3 regions of the Anaerostipes rhamnosivorans genome follow, and region 3 is predicted to be linked to each of the others. Evidence: predicted binding sites of a transcription regulator. Region 3 holds the regulator's gene; each other region holds the start of a gene.

Region 1 (7,163 bases), 220 kb from region 3:
TTTCATCCACGTCCTGTGCAAGAGGCTTTACTTCATTTTCGGCAAACTCTTTGAAAAGAGTTCTTGCCATTTCGTGTTTCTTACTTAATGCGAAATCCATTTCTTATTCCTCCATTTAATTATTTACTATAATCGTAGAATCCTTTACCGGTCTTCTGTCCTAACATACCACCGCGAACCATTTTTCTGAGCAATGGATGTGGACGATACTTGGTATCTCCAAACTCGTTGTAAAGTACTTCCATGATAGCAAGGCAAACATCTAATCCGATCAGATCACCTAACGCTAACGGTCCCATCGGATGGTTAGCTCCTAATTTCATTGCTGTGTCGATACCTTCTACAGATGCCACTCCGTCTGCATAGATTCCGATTGCTTCATTGATCATAGGGATGAGGATTCTGTTAACAACAAATCCAGCTGCTTCTTCTACCTGAACCGGTGTTTTTCCGATTTCTTTAGAGATTTCGATGATCCTGTCAACAGTCTCCTGAGGAGTGTTGATTCCCGCGATAACCTCAACAAGCTTCATGACTGGAGCTGGGTTGAAGAAATGCATACCGATCATCGGACGGTCAAGGCCTGCTCCGATCTCAGTGATGGAAAGGGAAGATGTGTTGGTAGCAAAAATTGCTTCCGGTTTGCAGATATCCTGTAACTCTTTGAAAGTCTGCTTTTTGATCTCCATGTTTTCGATTGCTGCTTCCACAACAAGGTCACAGTCTGTGCAGATGTCTTTCACACCAGTTGTGATTTTAGCTAAAATGGCGTCAGCTTTTTCCTGATCCATCTTACCTTTTGCTACTCTTTTTTCGAATCCTTTTGCGATTCTTGCTTTTCCGTTTGCTGCGAATTCTTCATTGATATCGCAAAGGCAAACTTCATAACCTTCTGTCTGAGCGAATGCCTGAGCAATTCCGCTGCCCATAGTTCCAGCACCGATAACTCCAACTTTCATTGTGATTCCTCCTGTATTTAAACTCTAATTGTTGCCTGCCACTGATTATTTATTCTTGAATCCATCAACCTTTGTCTTGTTTAAGAATGCTTCCATTCCGGCTCTCTGGTCTTCGCTCTCAAAGCAGCTTCCGAATGCTTTTTCTTCCACAACGATAGCCTGATCCATGTCCACATCAAGTCCGTCGTTGATCGCTTTTTTGGATGCACGCACTGCAATCGGCGCATTCTTAGCAATCTTGGCTGCCATCTTCTTGGCTGCGTCTAACAGATCCGCCTGAGGATATACTGCATTCACAAGTCCGATCCTGTATGCTTCATCTGCTTTGATATTGAAAGCAGTGTAGATCATTTCTTTCGCTTTTCCGGCTCCCACAAGACGTGCAAGTCTCTGTGTCCCCCCGAATCCAGGTGTGATTCCAAGGCCGACTTCCGGCTGTCCGAATACTGCATTTTCTGCGCAAAGACGGATGTCACAACTCATAGAGATCTCGCATCCTCCACCCAGAGCAAAGCCGTTGACAGCTGCGATCGTAGGGATAGGAAATGTCTCTAACTTACGGAACACGTCATTTCCCTTCTTACCGAAGGCTTCTCCTTCTGCTTTTGTCAATGTACTCATCTCAGCGATGTCAGCTCCGGCCACAAAGGATTTATCTCCTGCTCCGGTAAGAATCAAGGCTCTTGTATTTTCCAGATCAACAGCATCCAGTGCTTCCTCAATCTCGCCGAGCACCTGGCTGTTTAATGCATTTAATGCTTTTGGACGGTTGATGGTGAGGATACCTACAAAACCTTCTGTTTCATATGTGATGAATTCCATGGATTCAATCTCCTTTCAAATTAAATTAGTCCATTTCAACGATGGTAGAGCATCCCATACCGCCGCCGATGCAAAGAGTTGCAAGACCTTTCTTAGCTCCCCTGTCTTTCATTGCGTGAAGCAGAGTAACAAAGATACGGCATCCTGAAGCTCCAACCGGATGTCCGATCGCAATTGCTCCACCGTTTACATTTAATTTGCTTAAGTTGAATCCTAAGTCTTTTCCTACTGCCACAGACTGAGCTGCAAATGCTTCGTTTGCTTCGATCAGATCAAAGTCATCAATGCTCATTCCTGTTCTCTCTAATACTTTTCTTGTAGAAGCAACCGGTCCGATTCCCATGATCTTAGGATCTACACCGCCAAGAGCTCCTGCGATCCATGTAGCCATTGGAGTCACGCCTAACTCTTTTGCTTTTTCTTCGCTCATAACAACAACTGCCGCTGCACCGTCATTGATTCCTGATGAGTTCGCTGCTGTAACCATTCCGCCCTGTTTAAAAGCTGGTCTTAATCCAGAGATTCCTTCTGCTGTTGTTCCAGGACGAGGTCCTTCATCTTTATTCACGATGATCGTCTCTTTTTTCTTCTTCACTTCTACCGGCACGATCTCTTCATCGAACTTACCTGCCTCCTGAGCCGCAACTGCCTTCTGCTGGCTTGCTGCCGCAAACTCATCTAATTCTTCTCTTGTAAGTCCCCACTGGTCACAGATATTCTCTGCTGTCATTCCCATGTGGTAATCGTTAAATGCACACCATAATGCGTCATTTACCATAGAATCTTTTAATACACCGTTGTTCATACGGTATCCAAAACGTGCCTGATCTAATACATATGGAGCCATTGACATGTTCTCACATCCGCCTGCTACAACGATATCAGCGTCACCACTTCTGATCATGTCTGCAGCCATGTTTACTGCTTTCAGTCCAGAACCACATACAACGTTGATAGTTGTTGCCGGAACTTCGATCGGAAGACCTGCCTTGATGGATGCCTGACGAGCAACGTTCTGTCCCAGACCAGCCTGGATTACGCATCCCATGTATACTTCGTCAACTTGATCTGGCTGTACGTTAGCTCTGTTCAATGCTTCTTTAATAACGATTGATCCTAAGTCAGCAGCCGGAGTTGTGCTTAATGCTCCACCCATCTTACCTACTGCTGTACGACAAGCACTTGCAATAACTACTTTTCTTGACATATCAATTCCTCCATAATAATTCTCTGTTCTATAGTGTTTGGCAGTTTCCCGCCGATATGTTAATAGTATCACAATCACTTTTTCATTTCAATTACAAATTTGTTTCAGGCCTTCAATTAACGTTCATGAGATCTCGAGAACCTCGTTTTTAAGCCATTTCTTTTGGTCTTTTGTATGCAGTATAGATTGTACTTTTTTCAATACAGCCATATGCCTGCTTTTTTATTTAGAAAAATTTTATATATTTTTAGACATTCTATTCCTCAAAATCCACACAAAATCGTCACAAAATTAACAATATCAGTTAGAAACAGCTGGCAGAAATAAAAAAAAGATGGTCAGAGAATACCATCTAATGACTGCGATTCCCCAGAAACAGCAGATGTTAACCGGGGTTCTATCAAGAGTCATAATGAATCTTCCATCTTTTTGTCAGTTTTTTATCTTAAAAGTGGTAAATTTCCAGTTAATTTATTCACCATCTTTTTGGGCCCGCATACAGCGATCCCGAGGTAGTTGAGTTGTTCTTCCGGTGTTTCTGACATTTTTTCCATAAACTCACTGTAAATCATGCACCCCTGGGCCAGATCAGAAAAATCCGTTACCAACAGCTCTTTAAACTCAGGCTGGTTTAATTTATGTCTCAATTGCTTTAATACTTCTTGACCGGCCTTCAGAACAGGTACCGGAAATGTAATGATCCCCCGGTGCTCATTGCCATCTCCATCCATAACATCAGCTCCTATTGCTTCCGGCATATGTTTTCCCATGGTCATCCCAAGAATCACTCCTGCGTTGACCGCAATTCCCGCAGGAAGAGCTTCATCTATCACTACCGCGCATTTTTCTTTTTCCATCTTCATATGTTTCCTCCATTTTGTTTTTTTCGATCAAGTCTTATTTTAATGCAAACAATCAGAAAATTCTTGTATGATATTGCACAGGATAGAACGATAAAACCGGGGTGCTTTTTTAAGCGCCCCGGCCGTATCTTTTTGACAGTTAACCTTCTATAGAAATGTATTCCTCTGCAGGTACTTCCTTTGCCTCATTGGTCTTAGGAATCTTTAACATTAACTCGCCATTGTCAAATTTAGCTTTGATCTCCTCTTGTTTGACCTCTTTTCCAACATAGAAGCTTCTGCTGCACTGTCCTGAATAGCGTTCTTTGCGAATGAAATTACCTTCTTTATCTTTTTCGTCCTTTACTTCATTTTTAGCTGCACTGATGGTCAAATAACCGTCCTTCAGCTGAGCGGAGATATCTTCTTTACTGAATCCCGGAAGCTCCATACTGAGCTCATATCCGTCTTTGGTATCTTTGATATCCGTCTTCATATAACGTTCACAGTCTCCGAAGCCGAAACGGTCAGCCGGGAATGCATTTTTAAATGCATGGTCCATCCAGCCGTCAAAAAGGTTCTCTCCAAAAATACTTGGCATTAACATAAGTCATTCCTCCTATTCTATCTCTGATACAGAAAACTCTGTATTGTTATATATAATCTACTTGTTCTATATGCAATATAACAATAACCATCCGATATGTCAACTCATCTAATAAAAGTTCACAATTATTTCACAAAATAACAATGTTGAACAAACTGGGCAAGCCCTCTGAACTGACCCCCATTCCTGCGGAGCGTTTTTATTTCCTATGTTATAAACAAGAAAAGGCCCAGGAGCCTGTTTGCCCCTGAGCCTTTGAATTATATCATCTTTTTATTCCTGTCGCAGAATGATGTCTTCTATATTAAATGCTTCCTCCTCCAACAGATATTATATCCATTTTCTACATGATTGGAGTGAGGCATTCTAAGAGCCGAAAGGAAATCATGTGGATAACGTCCTTTTATCTGTCCTGCATACTGATAGAGTCAATGGCCACGCTTCCTCCACGGACTACCTCAATGCTTGAGAACCTTTTCTTGAATACATTTAAAATGGAGTTGTTTTTAGCTTCTGTCCGAACGGATTCGATTAGGATACTGTCTTTTCCCATATCCTTTACTAGAAAGCGAAAAACCTGAGCCATCTGGAATACTTCGTTTCTATCCTTCTGTGTGCATCCCTTCACTTTGATGAACATGATCTCCTTCATACGGATGGATACAGTCGTATAATCCATAACCTTGATAACTTCCACGCTGCGGTTTAACTGCTTTTTGATCTGTTCAAATGTGGCGTCATCGCTCTCCACACTGATCGTCATTCTGGAAACCGTCTCGTCTTCCGTCGGTCCCACTGTGAGACTGCTCAGATTGTAAGATTTCCCTGAGAATAAACCTGCAATCCTTGCCAGCACTCCCACACGATTTTCAACATATAAGGATAACCATCTTTTTTCCATAGAAAAACCTCCTATCGGTCCATGATCATTTCGTTGATGGACCCGCCGGTCTTCATCATCGGGAATACCAGCTGCTCACTGTCAATAATGAATTCGATCAATGTCGGTCCGTCTGTCTTTGCTTTTGCTTTTTCAAATGCTGCATCAATCTCCTCCGGTTTTGTCACCCGGATACCCTGTGCACCATAGCTCTCCGCCAATTTCACAAAATCAGGAGTGTACGGAGGACATGGATGATGCTCCGGTGTACAGTTGTCTTTGCAGCTCTTTCTGTATTTCAGGCAGGTGCTAGCGAATCTTCTATTATAGAAGAGATCCTGCCACTGTCTCACCATGCCGAGATATCCATTGTTAAAGATACAGAACACAACCGGAAGTTCCTGCACAACTGCAGTAGCCATCTCCTGGATATTCATCTGCGCACCACCGTCTCCGCTGATGCAGACCACTTCTCTTCCTGGATTTCCGATACATGCCCCAAGCGCTGCCGGGAAACCATACCCCATAGTGCCCAGCCCACCTGATGTGAGGAGCTGGCGCCGTCCGTGAAGCTCAACGTACTGTGTCGCCCACATCTGGTTCTGTCCTACGTCTGTGACAACAATCGGTTCTTTGAAGTCCTTATTGATCGCCTCAATGATCTTTTGAGGAGTTAATACTTCTGCTGTATCCTCCATTTTGATCGGATGTGTTTTCTGCCAGCTTTCCATCATGGAAATCCAGCGTTCTACATTCAGAGGGGGTTCTTTCTGCGCCAATTCTAAAATATCGATAATTGCTTCTTTTGCATCTGCTACAATCGGAATATCCACTGTGACATTCTTAGAAATCGCTGCTGTATCAATGTCGATATGTATGATCTTTGCATTGGACGCAAAGGTTCCCAGCTTTCCCGTTATACGGTCGTTGAACCTGGTCCCTATGGAAAATAGCACATCGCAGTTTGCAATGGCTTCATTGGCTGCAAAATTTCCGTGCATTCCAATATTTCCGAAATAGAGCGGATGATCTGTGGGAAGTACGCCTCTGCCCATGATCGTTGACACTACTGGCACCTTCAGGATTTCTGCCAGTTTCGTCATCTCCTTGTGCGCTCCGGCGATCTTGGTTCCTCCACCGATGAGGAATAACGGCTTTTTGGATTTATAAAGGGTCTTTAAAGCCCTTCTCACTTGACCGGAATGTACCTTTGTATTTGGTTTATATCCTCTGATATTGACACTTTCCGGGTACTCATCACTGCCAAAGCCTGCCATAACATCTTTCGGCAGGTCAATCAGCACCGGCCCCGGTTTACCTGTCCTGGCAATATAAAAGGCTTCCTTTATGATACGCGGCAGATCTTCCCTGTCTCTGACAACGATCACAAACTTTGCGATATTCCGCGTCACTCCGACAATATCCACTTCCTGGAAGGTATCGTTTCCGATCAAAGGCAGTGCTACCTGTCCGGTAAAACACACAAGCGGTACACTGTCATAGTTGGCTGTAGCGATCCCTGTCACCAAGTTGGTCGCCCCTGGGCCGCTGGTGGCAAGACAGACGCCTACTTTCCCGGTGGATCTGGCATAACCGTCAGCCGCATGGATTAATCCTTGTTCATGCCTCGGAAGGATGACGTCGATCGTATCATCTTTATATAATTCATCAAAAATATCGATGACGCAGGCTCCCGGATACCCAAAAATGGTATCAACACCTTCTTCTTTTAATGCTTTTACAAAAAGCTGGTTTCCTGTAATCTTTCCCATATGCTGTCCTCCCTTAACTTTGTTCTAGTTCCTCTAATGCATACTTTATTTCCTCCTGAGCCTCTTGTTTAAAG
Region 2 (7,163 bases), 1.7 Mb from region 3:
GGATGGACTGGATCATATCTTCTACAAAAGAATCCATGTTCCAATCCCCTTTGCAGCCACATACCTTATATAAGAAATTGTAGATCATTTCTTTTCCCTGTTCCGTGTGCATAACTTCTGGATGGAACTGGGTCGCATAAAACTTCTTGTCTTCATTTTCCATGGCAGCTACAGGACATACCGGGGTGAATGCCGTGACCTTGAAGCCTTCCGGTGCCTCCGCAATGTAGTCTGTATGGCTCATCCAGCAGACCGTCTTTTCACCTACACCGTCAAATAATTTTGATGTGTTATCTAAATCTACCTCTGTGTGGCCGTATTCGCTGACCGGCGCTGTCTCAACTTTTCCTCCCAGCACGTGAGCCATCAGCTGGGAGCCGTAGCAGATACCAAGGATCGGGATACCCAGCTCAAAAATCGCTTTTTCATAGGTAGCGGAATCTTCTCCGTAAACACTGTTTGGTCCTCCGGTAAAAATGATTCCTTTTGGATTATATTCTTTTATTTCTTCAAGAGAGGCTGTGTAAGGTTTGATCTCGCAGTATACGCTGCATTCCCTGACTCTCCTTGCAATTAACTGATTATACTGTCCCCCGAAATCAAGGACAAGAAATTTCTCGTGGTTCACGGGCGTTCCTCCTAATATTTCTATATGAATTTATAAAATAACCTATATTCTTATATATTATAAGGTAGACATGTTTTTTTTACAACTCAATTCTTCCCTGATCTCATTGATTTTGACAGCTTTTGGTGCTAGAATGATAAAAAAGTCGAATGGAATGGAGAAATTTATGAAATTATTAGAGGAACGCATCTTAAATGATGGCGTGTTAAAAGCTGGGGGAATCCTCAAGGTTGACAGTTTCTTAAACCACCAGATGGACATCGGGCTGCTGCAGGAAATTGGAAAAGAGTTCAGGAGATTATTTCCTAAAAATATCACACGGATTTTAACCATCGAGGCTTCCGGCATCGGCATCGCCACCATCGCCGCACAGTATTTTGACAATATCCCGGTGGTATTTGCCAAAAAATCTATGTCAAAAAACCTGGATGGAGATCTGCTGACCTCTAAGGTAATTTCTTATACAAAGGGCATGGAATTTGATATTTTTGTTGAAAAGAAGTTCTTGTCCCCGGATGACAATATTTTGATCATTGATGATTTCCTGGCCAATGGACAGGCCCTGAATGGACTGATTGATCTTGTCAATGGATCCGGAGCCAACCTGGTAGGCTGCGGAATCGTCATTGAAAAAGGCTTCCAAGACGGCGGTAAGATCATCCGCGATAAGGGTGTGCATCTGGAATCTCTTGCAATCGTGGAAGATCCAAAGGACGGGGAGATCACTTTCAGAGAACAATAAGGTTACATACATACCACTCTTATCAAAAAGAAAAGGCGTCCGCCGGATTAATGATATCATAATCTCCCGTGAACGCCTTTGTTCCCATCTCTCGTCTCTGTTTCTTGCTGATGGATAACAGCTTACTCTCTTTATTTTTGAATGAATTGTAAAAATCGGAACTCCCTAGTTTTTTTCTTCAAACCGGACCAGGCCAATATAGTATCTGGCTGAGTCATCCAGCAGAACCTTTACAGGGATCTCTTCTCTCTCCCCACAGTTGGACCAGATCAATGTTTCCTGTTCCTCATCGTACCCTGTGATTGTCACCCAGTGCCAGTTATCTTCCCTGAATTCCCTTCTGGAGTGCCTCCAGATCAACAGTGCGACGGGATGGCCGTGATAGAGCCCGTCTTTGATAAACTTAAGGCAGTCCTGTCTGTCTCTGGGTAAAAACATGCTTTTGGCGCAAAGCTCCCTGCCCTTGTGGGAAGCAAAGCTCAGAAAATCCTTTTTGAACTTTCCGATCAGAGGATACCCCATAAAGCCGGGTGTCATATAACTGTACATGCCTTCCATAAGTTCAAGATATGATTCGTAGGATATAGATTCGGGATCCTTGATCTTCCCGGAGAATAGTCCCTCACAGACGGCTATATTGGTGCCGGTGACGCTGCCGCATCCTGCCCGGCGCTGGAAAGTGCCTGGAAACCATTCCTGGTCGCCGCCGTAAGCCAAATATTTTCCGTCTTTATATATCTTCGGACACTTTAATTCCATCTTGCATCTCTCCTTTTCCCACTATAATAACTTTTTTTGTCAAGATATACAACCCTTGCTGCATAGACTATGTAAAAAGCCCCAGGTGTGTGTTATGAAACAATTAACAAAAAAGCAGCTGTTAAAACTCTGCATTGTATTCCCGATTCTGGTAAGCCTGCTATCAAGACTTTTGACACCCCGGATGGATGAGGTCTTCCGTCAGCTGAATAAACCTCCCTTCGTCCCGGCCCCATGGATCTTTTCTGTCGTATGGCTCATTCTCGATATTCTGCTGGGATTAAGCCTTTATACCCTGCTGGTGTCAGACATAACGGAGCAGGAAAAAAAGCAGGGGCTCAAGCTGTTCCTTGCCGTATCCTTCTTTCTGTTTTTCTGGCCGATCATTTTCTTTGAATACGGGCTGGTCTTTTTCTCCTTTGTGTGGATCCTGGCCTTGAACCTGCTTAACGCACTGATGTTTTATGTATACCGGAAATACAGCAAAAAAGCTGCTTTTCTTCTGATCCCGTATCTCGTCTGGTGTATGTTTGCGGCTCTGTTAAACCTTGGATTCCTGATCGTCAATTAACACTTTAAATCCCGCCGGATAAATACATACTTAGATTCCGAAGACAGGGACGGTTCATATTCATATCCATCCCAGTCAAAATCTTTGATATCTTCCGGCCGGTCAATCCTGTTCTTTACAATATGGCGGACCATCTGTCCTCTGGCCATCTTGGCCCACGCCACGATGGTCCGAAGTTTTCCGCCTCTCATGGTGAGGAATTCTACATCTACAAAATGATCAGGTCCTTCCAAATGCTTTCTCACAGTTTTTGCGTACTCTTCTGAAGCCAGATTGAGAATCACATCCTGTTTCCTGTAAAGCTCCTTGTAGATCTCATCTCCCCAGAACTGGTACAGATTTTTCCCTTCTACCTTTACCTTACATCCCATTTCCAGACGGTACGGATGGATGGCATCCGTTGGCCTCAGCACTCCGTACATCCCGCTTAAGACCCTTACATGCTTCTGTGCATATTTCATATCCCATCCGGTAAAATCTCCTGCCCCCACATTCTGGAATACCAGGCCGTCGTAGGTCATCAGAGCTGCGCTGCCGTCCCCAGTTTTAAAATCCTGTATATCTAAAAAAGCCTGCAGGGCGATCTTTTCATTTACCTTCATCAAGGATTCGATCTCCCAGGGCTTTAGTTTTTTCAATTCTTCATAAATCTGCTTTGTCTTTTCAAAAAAGACAGGATCTGTCAGATTCCTTCGTTTCTCTTTTCTGACTTTCATATTTTTTGCAGGTGAAATAATTGCTATCATAGTACTTCCTTGTGTTATAATGGGTTTCATGAAAGGCGGTGCATCATGAAACAGTTTATTCTTACGGTTTCTCTATCAATCTTCCTGATCACTTTTTCGGTTATATTTACGCTGAACTTCCGGCCTCTTTACTATTCTGACATAAATCTGCTGCACATCAGTCGGGAATCAGGGTTCTCTGAACAACGGATCAGAGAAAATTATGACCGGTTGATTGATTATAATTCTGTATTTTATAAAAAAGACCTGAAGTTTCCCTCTCTTCCTATGTCAAAGGAAGGAAAGATCCACTTTCAGGATGTCAAACGTATCTTTTCCGGCCTCCAATACGCCTGTTTGGTTTCTTTTATCATAATCCTTGTAGGTCTTTTATGGAAGCGGGAAAAAAAGGATTTTCGTTTTTTAAAGAAAGCATCCGTTATAGCCGCCCTGCTCCCTCTTATTTTCGGAGTCCTGATCTGGGCGGCCGGATGGGACAGGGCTTTCGTGGCATTTCACGAGCTTGCCTTTTCCAACGACTATTGGATCTTTGATGAGGCTTTTGACCCTGTCATCACCATCCTGCCGGATGCCTTCTTTCTTCACTGCGCCCTGCTGATGGCCGCAGTATTGATCCTGTTATGTGCCGCGTGCTTCCTTACAGGAAGGCATCTGTGCAATAAACAGAATTTTTAATAATATCTTCCCAGTGCGTCTGCTGCAATGATGGCTGCATATACATCCTCCGGTGTCACCTCAAACGGCATGTTGCCGAGAGTGTCATCCGGAGAACATGCAAGGCGTGCCACTTCCATGATCTGATCTTCTTTTACTTCTTTGATTCCCAGATCTGCAAGGGTCGTCGGAAGTTCTGCCTCCTGACAGAAACCAAGGACTTCCTGAATCTCATCCTGATCTGCCCCTTCCAGGACCAACTGTACCAGAGTTCCGAAGGCTACCTTTTCTCCATGGTATAACTCATGGGTTTCCGGGATCGCGGTCAGACCGTTGTGGATGGCATGTGCCCCTGCCAGGCCCCCGCTCTCAAATCCAATACCGGAAAGATAGGTGTTTGCCTCAATGATATGTTCCACTGCTTTTGTACAGATATTCTCACGGACAGCAAGTTTCGCGTCAATCCCCTCATCGATCAGGGTTTCATAACAAAGCTCTGCCAGAGCCATTGCCGCACGTGTGATCTTTCCTCCTACACAGTTGGATGCGTCGGACTGTTTACATGCTCTCGCCTCAAAATACGTTGCCAAAGCGTCTCCCATTCCTGCTACCAACAGGCGTTCCGGTGCTTTGCTGACGATGTCGGTGTCTACCAGCACCATATTCGGACTTGCAGGAAGGAACAGATATTTCTCAAATACACCTTCGTCAGAATAGATCACAGACAGTGCGCTGCACGGAGCGTCGGTAGATGCAATGGTCGGCACGATGATCACTGGCTTCTTCATGTAATAACCCACTGCCTTTGCAGTATCGTGGATCTTTCCGCCGCCGATTCCCACGATGACTTCGCTTCCTGCCTTCTTGCACATATCCATGACACGGTTGATCTCTGTCATGCAGCACTCTCCGTTAAATGCTTCATAAGTGATCTTGGCATCTTTCTGTCCTTCTGTGATGGAAGGTTCCACCCTTTTTCTTCCGGATGGGCTTGTCAGTACAAAAAGGTTGCTTCCGTAGTTTTCCGCATATGTACACAGGTTCTTGATCTCCCCTTTTCCCTGGATATAACGGCTTGGGCTTGCGATAATACTTGCCATAGTGATTTCCTCCTTGGATACTTTGATTCCTATGAATCGTTTGAAAGGTTAACTAGCATCAGTATCTTTACTATACCTTATCGTGCGTAGCACGTCCACCCGCAGGGTATAAAATACGGTGTGCCCTGTGGGTATACCTTATCGCGCGCAGCGCGTCCACCCGCAGGGTATGGAATACGGGATGCCCTTTTGGGTATACCATGAAGTTCTTTCGGAAATCCACCGTTGAATGTTAAAACTTTGTCAGAGAATCGCCAGAAATTACTTTTCCAGCATAAAATAATTATAGACAGGGCTGATGCTTTTCTGTTACTTTTATGTTATATTATTATTTAACATAATTATTACAAATACATTACAATCTCTTTACGAAGGAAAAATGATATGCTAAGCCGTAAAAAACTAAAAACAGAATCTGTCAAAAGAGCCGTTAAAAAGGCAAAACATCAGCCCCGCCATTTACGTGCGGCAGCACAAAATATGGCCCTTCGTCTGTCCATGCTTGCGGTTTTGGGGATCATCATTTTCTCCTGTGTCTTCATTTACAAAGATTATAAAAACAAGACACAGAAAGCAGCAGAAAAAGCGGAACAGGCCAACAAAGAAACTACATCTGAAGAAAAAACAGAGAACACCAAACAATGGTATGAGCACCGTGCCATCGCACATGCACTGGGCGAGATTGATGGAAAGGAATATACCAATTCCAAGGATGCTTTTTTAAACTCCTATCAGAAGGGCTTTAAGGTATTTGAAGTGGATCTGATGCAGACCACTGATCATGTCATGGTCGCCAGACATTACTGGGGGAAAGATTTAAGTGATCCGAAAAGCAAAGGCGGCAGTCCTGTATCTTATTCTCAATTTAAAAAGATTAAGCTGTACGGAAAATATACCTCAGTGTCATTAAAAGAACTTTTTGAACTGATGGACCAATATCCTGACACTTACATAATGACCGATACAAAAGACAGCGATGCTGCCGCTGCAAAAGATGACTTTTCCGTTATCGTACGGACTGCTAGAGATATGAAGAAGGAATATCTTCTTGACCGGGTCATCGTACAGATCTACAATCAGCCCATGTATCATGCCATTCAACAGGTTCATGCCTTCCGCCACGTTGTATATACCACTTACAAGCAGACGGATGTAGCGTTCAGCAAAATGATACGGTTCTGTAAAGCTAACGGAATTGAAGCCGTCACCGTTCCTTCCAGCAGTGTCAATGATTTTAGGATGGAATTATTAAATAAAGCCGGCATTTATTCATTTACCCACACAGTCAACAGTGTCTATGAAACCAGGGAATATATGAAGCTTGGAGTCTATGGTGTCTATACCGATTTTTTGACGAATACAGAAGTAGACCTGTGCTCACTAAACCTGAAAAAGCAGGAATTTCTCAATCGGTTCTTTAACAAACACTAAAAATACGGGACAGTCCCATGATGACGTCCCGTATTTTTTGTTACCGCTATATTCCATCCCTTTTCTATAACAGGGATTTATAAATTCCAATAATATCTTCTAAGCTTGCGTCTTTTGGATTTCCCGGCGCACATGCATCTGCCGCCGCGGATTCTGAGAGAAACTGGATGTCCTCTTCCTTTACAATCTCTTTCAGATCCTGCGGTATTCCAACGTCCACAGAAAGCTGTCTCACTGCGTCTACAGCAGCTTTTCTGTATTCTTCCTGGTTCATCTCTTCTGTGCCTTCCACTCCCATGGCTTTGGCGATGTACATATATTTATCTCCCGTGGCGTCTGCATTGTATTCCATGACAGCCGGGAGAAGGATCGCATTGGCAACACCGTGGGGGGTGTCATAGACTGCTCCAAGAGAATGGGCCATTGAGTGTACAATGCCAAGTCCTACGTTGGAAAATCCCATACCTGCCACGTACTGTCCAAGGGCCATTCCCTCACGTCCCTCGTCTGTATTTTCCACTGCGCCTCTCAG
Region 3 (7,163 bases):
CAAAGATCCATGATAGCGGCACTGTTGGAAACATGCTTGACCGGGATCTCGATTCCTTTGTCCTCAAGACTCCGCACAAATTGATCAAATAGCTCCTTCTGATGTCTGGCCGATGTCTTATCTTCCTCATCCGCGCATGCAAAGTGGGTGAAGATGCCCTGAATCTTTATATTCGGAAGCTTTTGTATCCGCTCCACCTGCGAAACGGATTCCTCCGTCGGTTTAAATCCAATCCGGTTCATTCCAGTGTCCACCTTGATATGTATGTTTGCATCTTTTTTCATCGTCACCGCAAACTTGGAGATTGCCTCCGCCATATCATAGGAAAACACCGTCTGCTCTATCTCATGCTGAATCAAAGAGGCATACTGGTATTCTGAAGTATAACCCAGGATCAGTATGGGCTTTGTTATTCCCTGTTTCCTCAGGGCGATCCCTTCCTCTATGATCGCCACTGCAAACCCGTCAACGCCGATCTTGTTTAATGCCTTTGCCACCGGAACTGCCCCGTGGCCGTATCCGTCCGCCTTGATCACCGGCATAATCTTCGTGTCCGTTCCAACAATGTTCTTTATCTCACTGATATTGTGGCAGATCGCATCCAAGTCTATGGCTGCATACACTCTATAGTATTGATTCATCATTGATTCCTCCTAAAATACTGCTGAGAGCTTCTATGATGTCGGAAGCCAGCATACTGTCATATCCAAGTCTCTTTGCGGCCTCGTCTCCCGCAAGGCCGTGGACGTACACACCCAGAGCCGCAGCTTCCAACGGTTCCATGGCCCGTCCTAAAAGGCTTGTGATGATGCCGCCCAGCACATCGCCGCTTCCTCCCGTGGCCATTCCGTGATTTCCGCTGCAGTTGTAGTAAACAGGCTCATCTGCTGACACTACCAGTGTTGTGGCATCTTTGAGCACCACCACACTTTGAAACAGGTCCGCTGCACGATGTGCTGTTTCAGGCAGGTTTTCTTTCACCTCTTCTGCTGATGTCTCCAGCAGTCTTGCTGCCTCCTTAAGATGCGGTGTCAAAATGCACCCGGCCGGATAATCGATCCGCAGCTTGTAATGGCTGACCGTATTTAAACCGTCTGCGTCCAGAACAAGTGGTTTTGTTCCGTCGGACAGTACGGTTTCTAAAAGCCTTTTTGTCCGCTCAGATACGCCCATTCCAGGACCGAATAAAATACAATCACACCATCTAAGAGAAGCTTTTAGATCTTCCTCTGCCCCGAACAGCACTTCCGGAAGCATGGACAGAAGGATCGGGCGGTTGGAGGCGTGGGAAATCACCTTTACCAGCCCGCTGCCCATGCGCAGGGCACTTTTTGCCGCGAAATAGGCCGCTCCTGACATGGATTCATTGCCTGCAACGATCAGGACCTTCCCATAGGTTCCTTTGTGGGAATCTGCGGTCCTTTTGGGCAGTCTTTTAAGATCTTTTCTGTCATAAGTAAATCCCCGGGCATATTTTTTTAAAGTCTGGTCAAAGAAACCAATCCTCTCCACAAAAAGCCGGCCTGTATGATCCTTGCCCGGATAGAGAAGATGCCCCGCTTTTGGGCCTCCAAACGTCACTGTGGCATCCGCTTTGACAGCACACCCAAGGACCTTTCCCGTATCCCCGCTGATGCCTGAGGGAATATCCACGGACATTACCTTGGCTTTGCTTGCATTGATTGCCTCTATGGCAGTACGGTACGAACCAGAGATCTTTCTGGAAAGCCCCACACCGAACAGCCCCTCCAGGATCCAGTCATAATCATTATAGTTGACACTGGTTTCCGCCTCATAACCCAGTCGGTTTAAGATGCCCAGCTGGGTCTTTAAGTCTTTGGATGCCTTTTCAAGATTTCCTACCACCGCGAAATCTACTGAGTAGCCTTCCTCCAAAAGAATCCTGGCCGCCGCCAGCGCATCCCCTCCGTTGTTTCCGCATCCTGCCACGGACAGAATCCTGTCCTGTTTTTGGACAGAAGCCTTAATCCTGCCAGCAATCTTTTCGCTGGCCCGCTCCATCAGTACAAGGCCCGGCACTCCGATGTCTTCTATTGTTTCTTTATCCACGTTCTGCATTTCCTGGTTTTTTAATACATATTTCATAGACATTCTCCTATGACAAAAGCCTGTGCCAGTTCTCCTGTATTAGTGATTGACACATGAAACTTTGTGATCTTTTGAGCCGAAGCCATCTGTTTGGCTCTCCCTGAAAGTTTTAAATAAGGCGCTCCTTTTTCATTCCGTAACACTTCGATCTCATAAGGCTCCAATCCGAAGAAGCCGGTTCCAAATACCTTGGAAACGGCTTCTTTAACTGCAAAATTCCCAGCAAGAGTCGTACTGTCTGAGCCCGCGTACGCCAGTTCTGATTCTGAAAATATCCGGCTGAGGCCTTTTTTCCTCTCAGTCATCTTCTGAATCCGCCCAATCTCAACAAGATCAGTCCCAATTCCCACGATCATGACGCTCCTCCCGTCTACTCCCCGGTGTCTTCGTTGTCTTCCCGGCTGTGGATATTGTAAGTCAGTGTCATGAGAGATTCTGCCAGATGCACGTTTTCTACGGTAACGCTGTCCGGCAGTGTAAGATCCACCGGCGCAAAATTCCAAAAGCCTTTGATGCCCCAGGATGCCAGCTCTTTGGCGATCTTGGGCGCCTGGTCCTGCGGAAGTGTCAGAGCAGCGATCTTGATCTCATGATTTTTAATAAATTCTTCCATATCATCGATATCGTGAACTTCCACGCCGTGCACAGTGATGCCGATCAGTTTCGGATTCACGTCAAAAAGCGCGATCACCTGGAATCCGATGCTGTTGTTGTTGAAATCCTGATAGTTGGCCAGTGCCTGGCCGAGATTACCCGCGCCCACGATGATCATCTGGTTACTCTTATCAAGCCCCAGGATCTTACCGATCTCCACATAAAGATTTTCCACGTTATATCCGTATCCCTGCTGCCCGAAACCTCCAAAATTATTGAGATCCTGGCGGATCTGGGATGCAGTCACCTTCATCCGCTCACTCAGTTCTTTGGAGGAAATCCTTGTAATGTTCTTTGCTTTCAAGGCTCCCAAATAACGGTAATATCTAGGTAATCTCTTTATAACTGCCGGTGATATATTCTTATCCATTGATGACATTATTACCCTCCCACTTATTTTATCAACTTCCTAAATTAAATAAATTATATAAGATTGTCTAATATCTGTCAAACTTTTAGTGCGTTTTTTCAGAAATTATGTTATGCTAATAAAGAATTTTTATTGCTAAGAAGTTTTGAAGGAGTACACTATGGTTTTATCTTGTCAGAATATACATAAAACTTTCGTTGACCAGGAAGTCCTGAAAGGAATATCCTTTCATATTAATGAAAAAGACCGTCTTGCCGTGATCGGATTAAATGGGGCTGGGAAATCCACCCTTTTAAAGATCATCATGGATCAGATGACCCCCGACGAGGGAGAGATCCACAAGAAAAAGGATGCCGAGATTGGTTATCTCGCACAGCACCAGGACCATACTTCCTCCCTCACCATTTACGAAGAGCTTTTGACCATCAAGCAAGATGTGATCGAACTGGATAAAAAGCTTCGGTCCCTGGAACAGATGATGAAGCATTTAAGCGGCAAAGAGCTTGAGGATAAGATGGAGGAATACACCAGAGCCACCCATTTATTTGAACAGAAAAACGGGTTTGCCTATGAAAGTGAAATCACTGGTATCTTAAAAGGCCTTGGTTTTAAAGAGGAAGACTTCCAGAAGCAGATCGCAACTCTCTCCGGTGGTCAGAAGACACGGGTTGCCCTGGGAAAGCTTCTGCTCATGAAGCCTGAGATCCTTCTTCTGGATGAGCCCACCAACCACCTGGACGTGGAATCTATTCAGTGGCTGGAAACTTACCTAAGCCACTATGAAGGAGCTGTGATCTTAGTCTCCCATGACCGGTATTTCCTGGACAAGATCGTCAACAAGGTCATGGAGATCGAGGCTGGACATGCCATGCTCTTTGATGGAAACTATTCTGCATTTATCCAGAAAAGAGACCAGGTAAAAGCCATTCGGTTAAAGGAATACGAAAACCAGCAGCAGGAGATCAAACATCAGAAAGCGGTCATCGAAAAACTCAAACAGTTTAACCGGGAAAAATCGATCCGCCGTGCTGAGAGCCGTGAAAAAATGCTCGATAAGATCGACGTGATCGAGAAGCCAATGGAGATTGACGGGAAAATGCGCTTTTCCATCGAACCGTCCATTGTCAGCGGGAATGATGTCCTCACTGTGGAACATCTGGAAAAAAGCTTTGGGTCACATACGTTGTTTTCCGATATCGATTTTGAAATCTTCCGGGGAGAACGTGTGGCGCTGATCGGCGCCAACGGTACTGGAAAAACCACCATGTTAAAGATCATTTGCAAGCAGATGGCAAAAAACAAAGGACAGATCAAACTGGGCTCCCAGGTGTCCATCGGATACTATGACCAGGCCCAGGACAACCTGCACCCGGAAAAGACCATCTTTGACGAAATATCAGATTCCTTCCCAGAACTGACCAATACAAAGATCCGCAATACCCTGGCTGCTTTTCTTTTTAAAGGAGAGGATGTCTTCAAACTGATCTCCTCCTTAAGCGGCGGGGAAAAGGGACGGGTATCACTTGCAAAGCTTATGCTCTCCCGTGCTAATTTCCTGATTCTGGATGAACCGACCAACCATCTGGACATCCATTCCAAAGAAATTCTGGAATCCGCCTTATCCCAATACACAGGAACTGTTTTGTATGTCTCTCATGACCGTTATTTCATTAACAAGACCGCCACAAGAATCCTGGAGCTTTCTCCTTCCAAAGGGCTTCACTCCTATTCCGGGGATTACCAGCATTATCTTTTTGAAAAGGAAAAGGAAGGAACAGAGGAACTACAGACAGCCGAAGGTGAAAACGTCTCAGACACCAAGCTTAACTGGCAGAAGCAAAAAGAGGAAGAGGCAAGGCGCCGCAAAACTAAAAACCGGCTGAAAAGGGTGGAGTCGGAGATTGAACGGCTGGAAGAGGAAAACACAAAACTGGAAGAAGAAATGTGTCTCCCGGAAAACGCTGTAAACACACAAAAGCTGCTGGAACTCTCCACAGCCAAAGCCCAGAATGACCAACAGCTTGAAACATTTTATGAAGAGTGGGAAACCCTCTCTGAAGAAACAGAGTAGCAGATAACGTTGTTTAGCACTGCTGCCAACGCGCATTTCATACCCTTCGGGTGAGCGTGCTCCGCACTGGCAGCTCGTTAAAAATAGTGTAATATCTCACGAAAGGCGCCAATCTACGCTAGTTTTTCTCCGCTGTTGGAAGGAGGCCTTTCCAGAGCCGACTGAGAACAATGGAGAAAAACTTATAGCATTTTTTCGTTTGTTTGTTTATAATAGACAGAGTACCATTTTTAGGAGGTTACAAAATGAAATTATTATCATTCGCCGTACCGTGTTATAACTCTCAGGAATATATGAGACACTGCATCGATACTTTACTGATCGGTGGTGACAAAGTCGAGATCCTGATCATTGACGATGGTTCTACAGACAATACCGGCATGATCGCCGATGAATATGAAAACAAATACCCTGGCATCTGCCGTGCAATCCATCAGAAGAACAAAGGGCATGGAGGTGCCGTGAATACCGGTATTGCCCATGCCAAAGGAATCTACTTTAAGGTCGTGGACAGCGATGACTGGGTAAACGAGCACGCTTATGAAGAGATCATGAAGAAATTGGAGACATTTTACCGTCAGGGAACGATTGTTGATATGTTTATGTCCAACTATGTCTATGAAAAACAGGGCGTGAAGAAAAAGACGGTCATTCACTACCGCCATTCCATCCCTATTGAGGAGCTGTTTACATGGGATGATGTGAAGCGTTTCCCACTGAGCCAGTACATTTTAATGCACTCCGTCATCTACAGGACTTCTCTGCTCCATGAGTGCCGCTTATGTCTGCCGGAGCATACATTTTATGTAGACAATCTATATGTGTTTAAACCGCTTCCTTATGTGAAGACGATCTATTACCTGGACGTGAATTTCTACCGATATTTTATCGGCAGGGACGATCAGTCTGTCAACGAGAACAATATGATCAAAAGAATTGATCAGCAGTTCTTTGTCACACAGGCAATGATCGACTACATGAGCAGCTTTGAGCTTGTGAACAAACCATTATACCGCTATATGAAACATTACCTGAGTATCATCATGACTGTCTCTTCTGTGATCGCCATCAAATCCGGCACCCCGGAGCACATTCAGAAGAAAAAAGAGCTGTGGAGATACCTAAAAACCAAAAACAAAAAACTTTACCGTCAGATCCGCGGATCTCTGGTAGGAAATGCCGTAAACCTTCCGGGATATGGAGGGCGGAAAGTCGTTATCGCAGCCTACAAAGCAGCCCGGAAATTTATCGGCTTTAACTAAGAATTATAAAGATGACATTGGATCCTTATCGGTTTCAATGTCATTTTCTATTATCTGCTCTGTTCTTCCCTCCACTATAACACCAGGCTTTTTGTTTGTGCTACCATGAAGATAGAAACGGAGGTGGAATCATTATGAACACTTATAAAACATCTGAAATCGCGTCCATGATCGGAATACACCCAAACACCGTAAGGCTGTATGAAGAATCTGGGCTGATACCAAAACCGGAGCGTCAGGCCAACGGATACCGTATCTTTACCGATCTACATATTGCCCAGCTTCGGCTGGCCCGTCTGGCTTTCCAAATCGAGGTACTGCAGAACGGCCTTCGGAAAAAAATCGTACAGATGGTAAAGGTATCTGCCTTGGGGGATTATGACACGGCACTTCTTCTGACCAACGAATATCTGGACCAGATCCGTAAGGAACGCTTTAACGCGGAAGAGGCCATAGAGATCGTAAATCAGATCATATCCGGCGAGAGTTCAGAAAACACTCTTTCCCTTAAAAGGAAGGAAGTATCCGAACAGCTAAACATCACGATGGATGCCTTAAGAAATTGGGAGATGAACGGCTTGCTTACAGTCAAACGGAGACAAAACGGATACCGGGTGTATACTGGAGAGGATATCAGACGGCTTAAGATCATCCGTTCCCTGCGCTGCGCAAATTATTCTTTAGAAGCGATCCTAAG

Evidence for each region. Region 3 encodes Rex, which represses fermentation and respiration genes when NADH is low (regulators of the CRP and FNR family bind a similar motif). Its sites were predicted from a motif close to ATTGTTAANTANTTAACAAT; they were not measured.
Region 1: AR1Y2_RS11170 (acetyl-CoA C-acetyltransferase) is a predicted target of Rex. The motif match lies at 3,268-3,287, and genes of this name have one in related genera.
Region 2: AR1Y2_RS00950 (glycerol dehydrogenase) is a predicted target of Rex. The motif match lies at 5,429-5,448, and genes of this name have one in related genera.

Annotation. Positions count from the first base shown of each region.
Region 1 is NZ_CP040058.1:2,253,942-2,261,104, forward strand. Features, by position in the region: gene AR1Y2_RS11155 (acyl-CoA dehydrogenase) at 1-100, opposite strand, end outside; gene AR1Y2_RS11160 (3-hydroxybutyryl-CoA dehydrogenase) at 120-959, opposite strand; gene AR1Y2_RS11165 (enoyl-CoA hydratase-related protein) at 1,005-1,781, opposite strand; gene AR1Y2_RS11170 (acetyl-CoA C-acetyltransferase) at 1,807-2,988, opposite strand; gene AR1Y2_RS11175 (DUF2000 domain-containing protein) at 3,429-3,851, opposite strand; gene AR1Y2_RS11180 (Hsp20/alpha crystallin family protein) at 3,991-4,437, opposite strand; gene ilvN (acetolactate synthase small subunit) at 4,841-5,338, opposite strand; gene ilvB (biosynthetic-type acetolactate synthase large subunit) at 5,350-7,089, opposite strand; gene scpB (SMC-Scp complex subunit ScpB) at 7,103-7,163, opposite strand, start outside.
Region 2 is NZ_CP040058.1:191,811-198,973, reverse strand. Features, by position in the region: gene guaA (glutamine-hydrolyzing GMP synthase) at 1-628, opposite strand, end outside; gene AR1Y2_RS00975 (xanthine phosphoribosyltransferase) at 795-1,370, shown strand; gene AR1Y2_RS00970 (hypothetical protein) at 1,536-2,129, opposite strand; gene AR1Y2_RS00965 (TspO/MBR family protein) at 2,224-2,700, shown strand; gene yaaA (peroxide stress protein YaaA) at 2,697-3,446, opposite strand; gene AR1Y2_RS00955 (TIGR01906 family membrane protein) at 3,492-4,121, shown strand; gene AR1Y2_RS00950 (glycerol dehydrogenase) at 4,118-5,200, opposite strand; gene AR1Y2_RS00945 (phosphatidylinositol-specific phospholipase C/glycerophosphodiester phosphodiesterase family protein) at 5,585-6,631, shown strand; gene fucO (lactaldehyde reductase) at 6,696-7,163, opposite strand, start outside.
Region 3 is NZ_CP040058.1:2,035,815-2,042,977, forward strand. Features, by position in the region: gene alr (alanine racemase) at 1-641, opposite strand, end outside; gene AR1Y2_RS10110 (NAD(P)H-hydrate dehydratase) at 625-2,106, opposite strand; gene acpS (holo-ACP synthase) at 2,103-2,465, opposite strand; gene AR1Y2_RS10120 (redox-sensing transcriptional repressor Rex) at 2,480-3,142, opposite strand; gene AR1Y2_RS10125 (ABC-F family ATP-binding cassette domain-containing protein) at 3,294-5,204, shown strand; gene AR1Y2_RS10130 (glycosyltransferase family 2 protein) at 5,450-6,466, shown strand; gene AR1Y2_RS10135 (MerR family transcriptional regulator) at 6,601-7,163, shown strand, end outside.